Regions from separate parts of the Faecalibacterium hominis (ex Afrizal et al. 2022) genome, predicted to be linked through region 3. Evidence: predicted binding sites of a transcription regulator. Region 3 holds the regulator's gene; each other region holds the start of a gene.
The links. Region 3 encodes Rex, which represses fermentation and respiration genes when NADH is low (regulators of the CRP and FNR family bind a similar motif). Its sites were predicted from a motif close to ATTGTTAANNNNTTAACAAT; they were not measured.
Positions count from the first base shown of each region.

Region 1: the regulator Rex is predicted to act here: its motif matches at 1,198-1,217, upstream of coaD (pantetheine-phosphate adenylyltransferase).
Region 2: the regulator Rex is predicted to act here: its motif matches at 1,907-1,926, upstream of fucO (lactaldehyde reductase).
Region 4: the regulator Rex is predicted to act here: its motif matches at 1,699-1,718, upstream of ACKXGA_RS04540 (phosphoglycerate kinase).

Region 1 is NZ_CP186860.1:307,017-310,226, forward strand. It holds gene ACKXGA_RS01455 (butyryl-CoA:acetate CoA-transferase) at 1-945, opposite strand, end outside; gene coaD (pantetheine-phosphate adenylyltransferase) at 1,320-1,823, shown strand; gene ACKXGA_RS01465 (acetyl-CoA C-acetyltransferase) at 1,912-3,126, shown strand.
Region 2 is NZ_CP186860.1:3,030,054-3,033,263, reverse strand. It holds gene ACKXGA_RS14620 (putative ABC transporter permease) at 1-621, opposite strand, end outside; gene fucO (lactaldehyde reductase) at 692-1,840, opposite strand; gene ACKXGA_RS14610 (GntR family transcriptional regulator) at 2,133-2,792, opposite strand; gene ACKXGA_RS14605 (Fur family transcriptional regulator) at 3,086-3,210, shown strand, end outside.
Region 3 is NZ_CP186860.1:1,329,250-1,332,459, reverse strand. It holds gene ACKXGA_RS06420 (thymidine kinase) at 396-1,004, opposite strand; gene ACKXGA_RS06415 (redox-sensing transcriptional repressor Rex) at 1,092-1,733, opposite strand; gene ACKXGA_RS06410 (ClpP family protease) at 1,987-2,673, shown strand; gene ACKXGA_RS06405 (MATE family efflux transporter) at 2,705-3,210, opposite strand, start outside.
Region 4 is NZ_CP186860.1:945,663-948,872, forward strand. It holds gene tpiA (triose-phosphate isomerase) at 1-159, opposite strand, end outside; gene ACKXGA_RS04540 (phosphoglycerate kinase) at 361-1,569, opposite strand; gene ACKXGA_RS04545 (flippase) at 1,837-3,210, opposite strand, start outside.

The DNA of each region.
Region 1 (3,210 bases), 1.0 Mb from region 3:
GGAGATGAAGTTGTCGATGGCGGAGATGCTGCGGATGTCATTGGTGTACTCCACGGGAGCGGCCATGCACTCCGGGTTGTTGTTCAGGTAATCGTACATCTTCTGGGTACCTGCACCAAAGGCGTAGACCTGACGGCCCTTGTCCAGATTCTTGTGGCGGCCGGTGATCTTGCCTGCCTTTGCAATATCTACAAAGGCATCCACATACATCTCAGTGTGCACGCCCAGATCCTTCAGGTCGCTCTGCGCGATCAGGTTGCCGATGGCGTTGGGCATACCGCCGATGCCCAGCTGCAGGCAGGCACCGTCGGGGATCTGCGGGACGATGAGATTTGCCACCTTCAGATCGACCTCGGTGGCGGCACCGGCAGCGGCCATCTGGCCGATGGGCGGGTTGCTGCCCTCCACAACACCGGCAACCTGGGAGATGTGCACCCAGTTCTCGGTGCCGCCCAGGCATTTGGGCATGTTCCGGTTGACCTCAACGATGATCTTTTTGGCCTTATCGCAGACGGCACCCAGGTGGGAAGCACAGGGACCAAAGTTGAAATAGCCATGCTCGTCCATGGGAGTCACCTGGAACACCGCCACATCCACGGGGTCAGAGCTGTCGCGGTAGTAGCGGGGCAGTTCAGAGTAGCGGATGGGGGAGTAGAAGGAAAAGCCCTGGGCAATGGCCTTGCGCTCAATGCCGCCCATGTGCCAGCTGTTCCAGGTCATGTGGGCAGCAGGATCTTCGATCTGGAAGATGGCGGGCACCCACATCAGGATGCCGCCGCGGAAGTTGACATCCTCCAGCTCAGGCAGACGCTTTGCAATGGCAGCGTCCACTGCAACGGGGGTGTTCACGGCCCAGCCGTAATCCACCCAGTCGCCGCTTTTGACCAACGCGGCAGCCTGGTCAGCTGTCATTTTCTTCTGCGCATACAATTCCGTAAAATCCATTATAAACCATCCTCTCTTACAATAACATAAAGGAATTGTAAATTCCAACTTAGTTATATCATTAACAAACGGGAGAATCAATACTTTCCTGGCAAAAAACAGGGCTGAATGCAATATAACTAAAAATCTTAGCTTTTTGTAGAGATTCTTTGGTGCACAAAAAATAAATTTTACGCAAAAAATACTTGATAAAATTTTGACGATGTGCTTTACTTATAGCGTAGCAGGATGCATCGTGGCACTGCGGGTGGGATTGTTTAAAAATTAACGATACACCGTAGCAGAAGAAAAGAACATCTTGCACAGCAAACTGGAAAGTGCTATCATGTCAGAACCAATGCGCTTTTCAAAGGCGCGCAAGGAGGACAAAACCGATGGCAACTGCAGTTTACCCCGGGTCGTTCGATCCGGTCACACGAGGTCATCTCGATATCATCAAGCGCGCGGCAAAGATCAACGATCACCTGATCGTGGCCGTGCTCATCAACAGTGCAAAGCACCCATTGTTCACCGTGGAGGAGCGGGTGGCCCTGCTGCAGGAATGCTGCAAGGGTATCCCCAATGTCACGGTGGAGAGCTTCGACGGCCTGACCGTGGAGTTCGCCAAGAAGCGCCACGCTTCGGTCATGGTGCGGGGCCTGCGGGCGGTAACGGATTTTGAAAACGAGATCCAGCTGGCGCAGACCAATCATGCGCTGATGCCCGGCATCGAGACCATGTTCCTTGCAACCAGCATCAAGTGGAGCTATCTTTCCTCTACCATTGTAAAGGAAGCCGCTCGCTACGGCAGCAGCATCTCCAAGTTCGTTACCCCGAATGTGGAAGCCGCCGTGGAGCAGAAGATGGCCGAGCTGCGCAGCAGGGGAGAGAACGTCTGACCCCCATTCCTTATGCAAGAAACGCTTCGGCGTTTTGATAAAACAGTCTTTCTTAAATCACAACATACACAATCAGGAGGCTATTCACATGAAAAAGATCGTTATCGCATCTGCATGCCGTACCGCCATTGGTAAGTTCGGTGGCACCCTTGCCAACGTCCCCGCTGCTGAGCTGGGCTCCATCGTCATCAAGGAGGCTCTGAACCGCGCAAACGTCAAGCCTGAGCAGGTCGATCATGTTTACATGGGCTGCGTGATCCAGGCTGGTCTGGGCCAGAACGTTGCCCGTCAGGCTTCCCTGAAGGCTGGCCTGCCCATCGAGACCCCCGCTGTCACCGTCAACGTGGTCTGCGGTTCCGGTCTGAACTGCGTGAACATGGCTGCTCAGATGATCGAGGCAGGCGATGCTGATATCGTGGTCGCAGGCGGCATGGAGAACATGGACATGGCTCCCTTTGCAATGATGAAGGGCCGTTACGGCTACCGCATGGGCGCTCCCATGGGCAAGAGCGAGCTGGTCGATACCATGGTCAACGATGCTCTGTGGGATGCCACCGGCTTCAACAAGCACATGGGCATGACCGCTGAGAATGTCTGCACCAACGAGACCTTCCAGAAGAAGTACGGCTACAGCCCCATCACCCGCGAGATGCTGGATGAGTTCTCCTACAACAGCCAGGTCAAGGCTGACAAGGCCATCAAGGACGGCGCTTTCAAGGACGAGATCGTTCCTGTTGTCATCAAGGGCAAGAAGGGCGACACCGTGTTCGATACCGATGAAGGCCCCCGTCTGACCCCGGTCGAGAAGCTGGGAACCCTGAAGCCCGCTTTCACCAAGGACGGCATCGTGACCGCAGGCAACTCTTCCGCCATCAACGACGGCGCTGCTGCTCTGGTCATTATGAGTGAGGAGAAGGCCAAGGAGCTGGGCGTTAAGCCTCTGGCAACCTGGGTCGCCGGTGCTCTGGCAGGTGTTGAGCCTGAGGTCATGGGTCTGGGCCCCATCGCAGCAACCAAGAAGGTCATGGCTAAGACCGGCCTGACTGTTGCTGACATGGACCTGATCGAGGCCAACGAGGCATTTGCTGCACAGTCTGTGGCTGTCAGCCAGGCTCTGAACTTCGATATGAGCAAGGTGAACGTCAACGGCGGCGCCATCGCTCTGGGCCACCCGGTCGGCGCTTCCGGCGCTCGTATCCTGGTTACCCTGCTGTACGCTATGAAGCACCGTGGTGCTCACAAGGGTCTGGCTACCCTGTGCATCGGCGGCGGCATGGGCTGCGCTACCATCGTTGAGATGTAAGCTCCCCCTTTGGAATTGAATTGAATGACAGCCCGCGCCCCGGCTCAGACCGGAGACTCTGCCGGGGCGCGGGAGCTGTTTTGA
Region 2 (3,210 bases), 1.4 Mb from region 3:
GTACGCCCGCTGGATCCGCTTTTCCACGCTGGCGGTAATTTTCTGCCGCAGCCTCTCCGAGCCCCTGCCCAGCTCCCGATTCAGCTGCTCGAGCCGTGGGTGGCGGTTCGCATACCGGCTGACCACCACCATGGCAGAGATCTGGTCAAGGACGGCCAGCGCCATGCCGCCCCATACCACAGCGTGGAACAGCAGCGGCGGCAGGTGGGCGCAGAGCCGGAACAGCAGGTCGTTGCCCCAGCGGACTGCCGCCATGCCCAGCAGACCCCACAGCAGGGAGTATTGCAGGCAGACATAGCCGTCCAGATTGAACTTTTTATCGGAGTAGTCCCACCAGCGGCGGTGGTGGATCCGTTCCAGCAGCTTGGCGGTCAGCCACTCCACCACCGTGGCATAGATCATGCTGCCGAAAAACAACGCCGCCAGGCTGGTGCGCTGGTCGTTCAGGCCGATGGTGATGAGCACCCCTGCCGTGCCGTACACAAAGCAGAAGGGGCCGGAGGCCACGCCGCGGTTGGTGAACCGGCGGCCCTTTGCGGTTGCAACAACGGTCTCGCCTACCCAGCCTAAAAAGGAATATACCAGATAAATTACACAAAGAGTATAGAGATTCAGGCTCATAGTGCTCCTTTCCCGGAACAAAAAGGGGCCGGGAAGCGGTGTTCCCGACCCTCTTTGTTCAGTTTACGAATTACAGCTGGCTCTTATACAGTGCCTCGATCTCCTCCACGCTGGTATCGCGGGGGTTGCCGGGGCGGCAGGCATCTGCAAAAGCAGACTCAGCCAGGAAGTGAATGTCCTCTTCCTTCAGGATGCCCTGCAGATTTGCAGGGATGCCCACATCCGCGCTCAGCTGCTTGACAGCGGCGATGGTGGCATCGGCGGCCTCAGCATCGTTCATCTCGTCAATGCCCTTCACGCCCATGGCCTTGCCGACCGCACGGTAGCGCTCCCCGGCAACGGTCTTGTTGTACTCCAGACCCACCGGCAGCAGGATGGCGCAGGCCACGCCGTGGGGGGTATCATACAGAGCGGACAGACCGTGTGCCATGGAGTGGACGATGCCCAGACCTACATTGGAGAAGCCCATGCCGGCGATGTACTGGCCAAGAGCCATGCCCTCGCGGCCCTCCGGGGTGTTCTGCACGGCACCGCGCAGGTTCTCGCTGATGAGCTTGATGGCTTCCAGATGGAACATATCGGAGATGGTGCAGTGGCCCTTGGTGATATAGCCCTCGATGGCGTGGGTCAGAGCGTCCATACCGGTGGCGGCGGTCAGGCCCTTGGGCATGGAGGACATCATATCGGGATCGACCACAGCGATCTCGGGGATATCGTTTGTGTCCACGCAGACGAACTTGCGCTTCTTCTCCACATCGGTGATGACGTAGTTGATGGTGACCTCAGCCGCAGTACCGGCGGTGGTGGGCACGGCAATGGTGAACACAGCGTGCTTCTTGGTGGGAGCCACGCCTTCCAGAGAGCGCACATCCGCGAACTCGGGGTTGTTGATGATGATGCCGATGGCCTTTGCGGTATCCATGGAGGAGCCGCCGCCGATGGTCACGATGCAGTCTGCCTCAGCAGCCTTGAAGGCTGCCACGCCGTCCTGCACGTTGGCGATGGTGGGGTTGGGCTTGATCTCGCTGTAAACAGCGTAGGCGAAGTTTGCAGCATCCAGCAGATCGGTGACCTTCTTGGTCACGCCGAACTTGATCAGATCGGGGTCAGAGCAGACAAAAGCCTTCTTGTAGCCGCGGGCGGTCAGCTCGGGAACGATGTTCTCAATGGCACCGTGGCCATGGTAGGAAATGGTGTTCAGAACAATGCGATCAGCCATAATTATTTTCCTCCAAATCATTCTGCCCGCCTGCCAGCGGGCTCTCTCTGTTGTTAAGGATACCACATTGTTAAACAATATTCAATGTACTTTTCTTTTGATTTCTATGAACTTTTTACACTTTCCAGCAAAAGAAAACGCTGTACCACTCCTTCAGTCTCGCATTCGCTCGACAGCTCCCTCCAGGAGGGAGCCTTAACGCGGCGGCCAACGCAAAAGCCTCCCTCTGAGAGGGAGGTGGCATCGCATCAGCGATGCCGGAAGGAGTGATACAGCGTTTTTATCGTTTCATTTACCACAGCCGGATGACCTTGATGACTCCCTCGGCCTTATCACGGGCCAGCTCAAGGTGATGCTGCAGCGCATCGGCGGCGGTGTTCCAGTTGTCGCTCAGGGCGGCATTCAGAATTTCCAGATGCTCCTCACAGGTCTGATCCTGATTGATCATGCTCACCTTGCCGGTCATAATGCGGAAACGGGTGTTCAGGCCGGTGATGCGGTCATAGCCAGAGCGCAGGTATTTGTTGGGCAGGCTGCTCATCAGCAGCTCATGGAAATCATCGTCGGATTTGCAGAAGTCGTCGATCCGCTCGGGGTGGTGCATCAGCTCAGTGTAGGCCTCCAGCTGCTCCCGGGGGATCAGGTTGCCGTAGGTGCGCAGGGCGTAAGGCTCCACCAGCAGGCGCATCTCGAACATGCTGTGCACGTCCTCTTCGGTAATGCCGGAGACCATCAGCCCCTTTTTGGGCAGGATGGTGATCAGCCCCTCCTGCTCCAGGCGGCCCAGCGCGTCACGCATGGGGGTGCGGCTGATGTTGCCCATCTCAGCGCAGAGCTTTTGCTCGTTCAGAAATTCGTTGGGGCGGTACTCGCAGTTCAGAATCTTCGTTTTCAGGTACTGGTAAGCCTGCAGCTTCAGGCTGAGCTTTGACTGGGAATCCATCTCTTTCATTGTTCTATCTCCTAGTTCGCAAGCAGGACCATTCAGGCAGCAATCAGTCACCCGCCGGACAGCTTGTATCCCTTAAATAATCCAAGTAATCATTAATATTATTATCACATATCTGGACAATGTTTACAAGACTTTTTTGAAAACTTTGGGAGCTTTTCCGTTTTGAACAGATATCATGCATTATTTTGCTATAAATTGAACAGTTTTTTTGTGCTTGTCGCCAGTGTTTCGTTCTTGTTTTGCATCAAAGGATAAATTGTGGTACACTTGACCCAGAAAGGAAGGCTGATACCATGGCAGGTCGCGGGGGGTACAACACCAAAACCCGGCAATTGATCCTGGATTATCTCATCAACAACCGCCAGCACGCGGTCAGTGCATCCAACATTCTGGAACATCTGGAGGCAGAGGGGGCCAG
Region 3 (3,210 bases):
TGATTTGCGGCGATTTGACGGCATTGCCGAAATGAATAAACTTGGGGCGAAAAACTATGCAATCTGCATAGTTGGATAGATTGCATAGAAACGGGCCGAGAAAGTGTGGCGGAACCTCTAAAATTGCAATGTTTTTGTAACTTATTGCGAAATTGACGGTATGTTGTTGTATACAACATGTGAAAAAAGTGACGATATCACTATTTTATAAACTGATATATCAATTGTGCAAAAAACGTTCGCCGTTGGATACAACTAATATATCACTTTGAAAGGCGGCAGGCAAAAAAGAGCGCCGCCCGGCCGGGCAGCGCTCTGAAAATTGTAAAAAACTTTTGGGAGATCCGGGCTCTCATGCAGGAAGGGCGGCTCCTGTGCCTGCCGGACATCAACGCTTACTGTGCGTTCCGTTTGGCGTAAAAGGCCCGCCGTGCCTTGAAATAGCACTGGGGGCACATGCTGACGTACTGCACATCGTTTTCCAGATCGATGGCAACCTGCTCGCCTTCAAAGACGAACTCCCCGTTGACCCTGCGGCAGTTGCAGGTAGCCTTGCGGCCGCAGGTACAGATGGTCTTCATCTCCTCAATGGTGTGGGCCAGCTCCAGCAGACGGGTGGAGCCTGGGAAGCCCTTGAGGGAGAAGTCTGACCGCAGACCGTAGCAGATGACCGGGATGTTCAGGTCTACCGTGACCATGAACAGCTGCTCGGCCTGTGCCGGGGTAAAGAACTGGCTCTCGTCGCAGAGGACGCAGGCCAGCGGCTGCTCCCCGGCTGAGGCGGCGCGTACGGCTTCGAACACATCCACCTCGGGCGGGATGAGCAGGTCAGCCCTGCGGCGCACGCCCAGGCGGCTGACCAGCTCGCCGCCGCCCTTGGTATCCACCTGGGGCTTCAGGATCAGCACCCGCATCCCCTGCTCTTCGTAGTTGTGGGCCACCTGCATCAGCGCGGTGCTTTTGCCGCTGTTCATGGCACCGTATCGGAAGTATAGCTTCGCCATAGTTGCTCTCCTCATAAAAAGGCAACCCTCTCTGCTCGTTCGGGGGGAGAGGGCTGCCTGTTTTCTGTGATATGCTATAAGAATAGATCAGTCCTGATTGCGCAGGCGGTAACCCAGGCTCATCAGGCTGTCGCCCAGGTGGACGTTCTCCACCACCACTTCGGGGTAGGGCACCGACAGGTCGTAGTGGGAGAAGTTCCAGAAGCCTTTGATGCCCAGTTCGACCAGCCGGCCGCTGAGCTCCTCCGCACCGCTGCGGGGCACACAGAACACAGCCACCTCAGGCTTATGCTCTGCGCAGAAGGCCTCCAGCTCGTCAACGTGTAAGATCTGGATGCCGTTGATCTCTTTGCCCACCTCGCTGGGGGAATTGTCAAAGGCGGCGATCAGCTTGTAGCCGTTGGTGTCGGTGGTGATGAAGCGGCTGACTGCCTTGCCCAACCGGCCGCAGCCGATGAGGATGGTGGGCAGCAGGTCACCGTTGCCGAACAGCAGATGCTCCAGGATGGAAAGCAGGTTCTCCACCGAGTAGCCGATGCCCTGGCGGCCGTTCACGTCGCCGATGCAGTTGAAATCCTGCCGCACCTGAGAGGCCGTGGTGCCCATCTGGGCGGCCAGCTCGCGGGAGGAGATGCTGGTGATGCCGTCGTTCTTCAGCGTCCGCAGGTAGCGGTAGTACTTGGGCAGGCGCTTGATCACCGGAAGGGAAGCTTTGCCGGGATTGTTCATGGAAATGGTTCTCCTTTCATCCAAAGGGAATGCCGGTCTCTTTGCGCCCTGCAAGGTGCACCGGCGATTAAGACAGTTTCTGAACAATAATGATATATACTTGTCAATCTTATTCTTACATAAAGTATACTGCAATGAGACAGAATGTCAAATCCTCTGGGCCAATTTTTTTCAAAGTAAAGAAATCTTAACCGCCGCATATTGCTTCGATCCCCGGGAACACTGAAAAAAAACACCCTGAGGAGGAGCCAACATGCCGGAATATGAAAAGGAAACCACCGAACAGCAGCGGCTGGAGAAAGAGCAGCTGGAGGATCTGGGCACGGTGTGGCGCACCCGCGGCCCTCATGCCATCCACTGCCTGACCGTGATCGGCCAGATCGAGGGCCATGTGGAGGCCCCGCAGGGCCAGAAGACCACCAAGTATGAGCATGTGATTCCGCAGCTGGTGGCAGTGCAGGAGGACCCCGCTGTGGAGGGCCTGCTGGTGCTCATCAATACCGTGGGCGGGGACGTGGAGGCCGGGCTGGCGCTGGCAGAACTCATTGCCAGCATCTCAAAGCCCAGTGCCACGGTCGTGCTGGGCGGGGGCCACTCCATCGGCATCCCGCTGGCAGTCAGCGCCCGGCGCAGCTTTATCGTGCCCACGGCGACCATGACGGTGCACCCGGTCCGCCACTCCGGCATGATTCTGGGCGTGCCCCAGACCATGCGGTGGTTCGAGCAGATGCAGGAGCGCATCACCGGCTTTGTGGCGGGCCACAGCGGCATTACAGCAGAGCGCTACTCAGAGCTGATGCTCCGCACCGGTGAGCTGGTGATGGACGTGGGTACCATGCTGGACGGCAAAAAGGCCGTGAAGGAGAAGCTCATCGACCAGCTGGGCGGCATCTCTGATGCACTGGACTGGCTGTACCGGGAGATCGAGCGGGCAGAGTGAGAACACGGGTCTGCCCGGGGCGGTGTCAGGCTTACAGCTCGCCCTTCCGCAGATACTTCACCATCATGGGGGCTTCATAGACCAGCATGAGGATCCAACCTACAACATAGCTGTACGGCAGGGCCTCAATATCCATCTTCATCAGCAGCACAAAGAGGGCAGCGGCCGCCACACGGCCTGCCATGTTGAGCGTGCTGCTGTTCAGGGTGATCTTAAGATCGCCCAGGCCGCGGAAGCCGCCCTGGATGCCGTTGGTCAGCGAGGGCATCAGGTAGAACAGAGAGACCAGCTTTAAAAAGCGCACCCCCAGATGCACCACGGCGGCATCGGTGACGAAGAGCCGGATGATGGGCTCAGCAAAGAAGAAGCAGACAGCGGTGATAAAAATGGCGTAGAGGAATTCCAGCTTCAGGCCGCAGAAGAAGCTGGCGCGGACACGCTCTTTTTTGCCCGCGCCGCGGTTCTGAGCCATCAGGGTGGTGGTGGCATGGCCGATGTTCTGCTGGGGCACATAGGCAAAGTCATCGATGCGGCCTG
Region 4 (3,210 bases), 380 kb from region 3:
AGCGGTGACCAGATCGGTGTAGGGGGTGCAGATAACGACCTCACAGGAAGCATCCTTGACGGCGGGGATCAGCTCGTCCACCAGCTTGGCTGCCTCAGTGGCGGTCTTGTTCATCTTCCAGTTGCCTGCAATGATTGCCTTACGCTTTGCCTTATCCATTCTAACGATCTCCTTATCACAAAATACCTCCCCGCTGCCTTCGGTGCCGCCTCTCCCGGCAGGAGAGGCAGGATAAACGACATCTCCTGCCTCCCGGATGGGAGCTGGCGAGCGTCGGCAAGCCTGAGAGATCTTATTACCCAAAATAAAAAGTGCGGCGGCGTATATGCCGCCGCACCTCAGTGATGCTGGTTCAGATGCTTATGCGTTCTGGATCACAGCGATACCAGGCAGCTCCTTGCCCTCCAGATACTCCAGAGAAGCGCCGCCGCCGGTAGAGATGTGGGTCATCTTGTCGCCCAGGCCCATCTGCTGCACAGCTGCTGCGCTGTCGCCGCCGCCGATCACGGTGGTAGCATCGCTCTCAGCCATAGCCTTGGCAACAGCCAGAGTGCCGGCTGCCAGGGTGGGGTTCTCGAACACGCCCATGGGGCCGTTCCACACCACGGTCTTGGATGCCTTGACAGCATCGGCAAACAGCTTCATGGTCTCGGGGCCGATGTCGCAGCCCTCCATGTCAGCAGGGATGGCAGTGACAGGCACCACAGTGACATCCACGGGAGCGTCGATGGGATCGGGGAAGTCCTTGATGCAGGCTGCATCCACGGGCAGCAGCAGCTTCACGCCCTTCTCCTTGGCCTTGGCCATCATTTCCTTGCAGTAATCCAGCTTGGTATCGTCGCACAGGCTCTTGCCGACCTCGTAGCCCTGTGCCTTGACGAAGGTGTAAGCCATGCCGCCGCCGATGATCAGGGTATCGACCTTCTCCAGCAGATTGGAGATGACGTTCAGCTTATCGGCGACCTTAGCGCCGCCCAGGATGGCGGTGAAGGGACGGACGGGATCGTTGACTGCGTTGCCCAGGTACTTGATCTCCTTCTCCATCAGGTAACCGACAGCGGTATCCTTGATGTAGTCGGTGACACCTGCGGTGGAGCAGTGTGCACGGTGGCAGCTGCCGAATGCATCATCAACGTATGCATCTGCCAGAGAAGCCAGCTCCTGGCTGAACTCAGGCATGTTCTTGGTCTCTTCCTTGCGGAAACGGGTGTTCTGCAGCAGAACGACATCGCCGTTGTTCATTGCGGCAACAGCAGCCTTTGCGTTCTCGCCCACAACGTTATCGTCATCAGCGAACACAACGGTCTTGCCCAGCTTTGCGCTCAGAGCCACAGCAACGGGTGCCAGGCTGAACTTTGCCTCGGGGCCGTTCTTGGGTTTGCCCAGGTGGCTGCACAGGATGACCTTAGCACCATCGTTGACCAGCTTCTGGATGGTGGGCAGAGCCGCATTGATGCGGTTCTCGTTGGTGATCACGCCGTCCTTCATCGGGACATTGAAATCGCAGCGGACAAGGACCTTCTTGCCGCAGTAATTCTGATCGTCGATCGTTTTCTTACCTAAACCCATGGTAACAAACTCCTCTCAAATTCTTTTCGTTCGGAATCGAATTTTGCTCTTCATCGGGGGCCGCGCACTGCGAACTTCCCCGTACATCCTTATTATAAACAAAAAGCGTGTGTATTGCAAGGATGGGGGATGGATAATTTATTAACAAACATTTGTTGCAGAAGCAAAGAAATGTGGTGATTTTGCCGGAACGCACCAAAAAGCGCCGTTTTTTCGGAAAAAGACCCGCCGCAGAGAGTGTTCGCCCCCGCAGCGGGTCCTGTCCATTCAGGATATTTTCCGGAACTTCTGCTTCGCTTTTTCCAGATATTCCAGCACCAGCGGATTTTTCATGCCCAGCAGGATGACCGCGTATGCTGCCACTGAGCCCAGCACTGCCGCCAGAATGCAGATGAGATTGGGCAGAGCCAGTGCCTTGACCCCGGTACAGACAAGAACGATACCCGCACAGCCGCAGAGCACCGAGCCAACGGTGCGCCGGTCAGCTGAGACCGTGACCAGGCCCCTGGAGCAGCGGATACAGAGCATCATGGAGCACAGCTCTGCCAGCAGGGTGGTAAAGGCTGCCGCATTCTCCCGGAACCGCGGGATGAGCAGGATGTTCAGCCCCACGTTCAGCAGACCGCTGACCAGCGTGATCCAGAACAGTTCCTTTTCTCTTCCGCAGGGCAGAAGCGCGCAGGAATTGTACAGCCAGCCAAACAGACAGACGATCAGGGCAAGGCTCAGGATCTGCAGGGGCATCACCGCGTCCAGATAGCTTTCCCCGGAAATAAAGAGGACAACCTCCCGGCTGAGGGCAAACAGTCCCACCACAGCCGGAGCCACCACCACGATGAGCGCGTTGAAGATATTGTTGAACAGCTTGTTGAAGTTTGCCTTGTCCCCCACGCCCGCATAATGGGACAGCCGCGGGATAGACACCACCAGCACCGCCGAAAGCAGGTTCTTTACAATGCCATAGATCTTACCCGCCACCGAGTAAATACCTACATTGTAATCTGTTCCCAGAATGCCCAGAATCGTGGTATCCGAGCTGACATAAAGGGTCGTTGCCAGCGTGGATGCAAAGATGATGAGGATGGGCTTGAGGTGCTTTTTCCAGTCGATCTTTCTTGTCAGCCGGATGGTGCAGTACCGCCGGGCCCGGAAAAAATTGAGCACATTGGCACCTACCGCCGCAAATACCGTGATGCCCGCATAGATGCAGTAGTCATCCCGGGTCTTGACGAAGGCAAACAGCATGAAAATGGACAGCACCTGAAACAGCAGACCCCGGATGGTGATATAGGTATACTCCTCAAAGATCGTGAACACCCATTCGGTGCCGATGGTCGTAAAGAAGATTTGTAAACTCAGCACCAGCATCAGGTCGGTATAGGCATGGAGCTTTGTCCAGAAAAGCATCGTCACCGCCAATGCCGCATAGGTCAGGGCCGTGGAGATCATGTTGATGGAGAACATCTCCGAGGCAAAAGCCGACAGTTTTTCCCGGTCATTCACATAGCGGGAACCCTCACGCACCGCATAGGAGGAGATGCCAAGGCCTGCAAACAGCAGAAAATACCCGCAGACGGAGCTTGCAAAGTTCACCTTGCCCAGGTTTTCCACCTGAAGAACATTGGAAGCGTAGGGGAATGT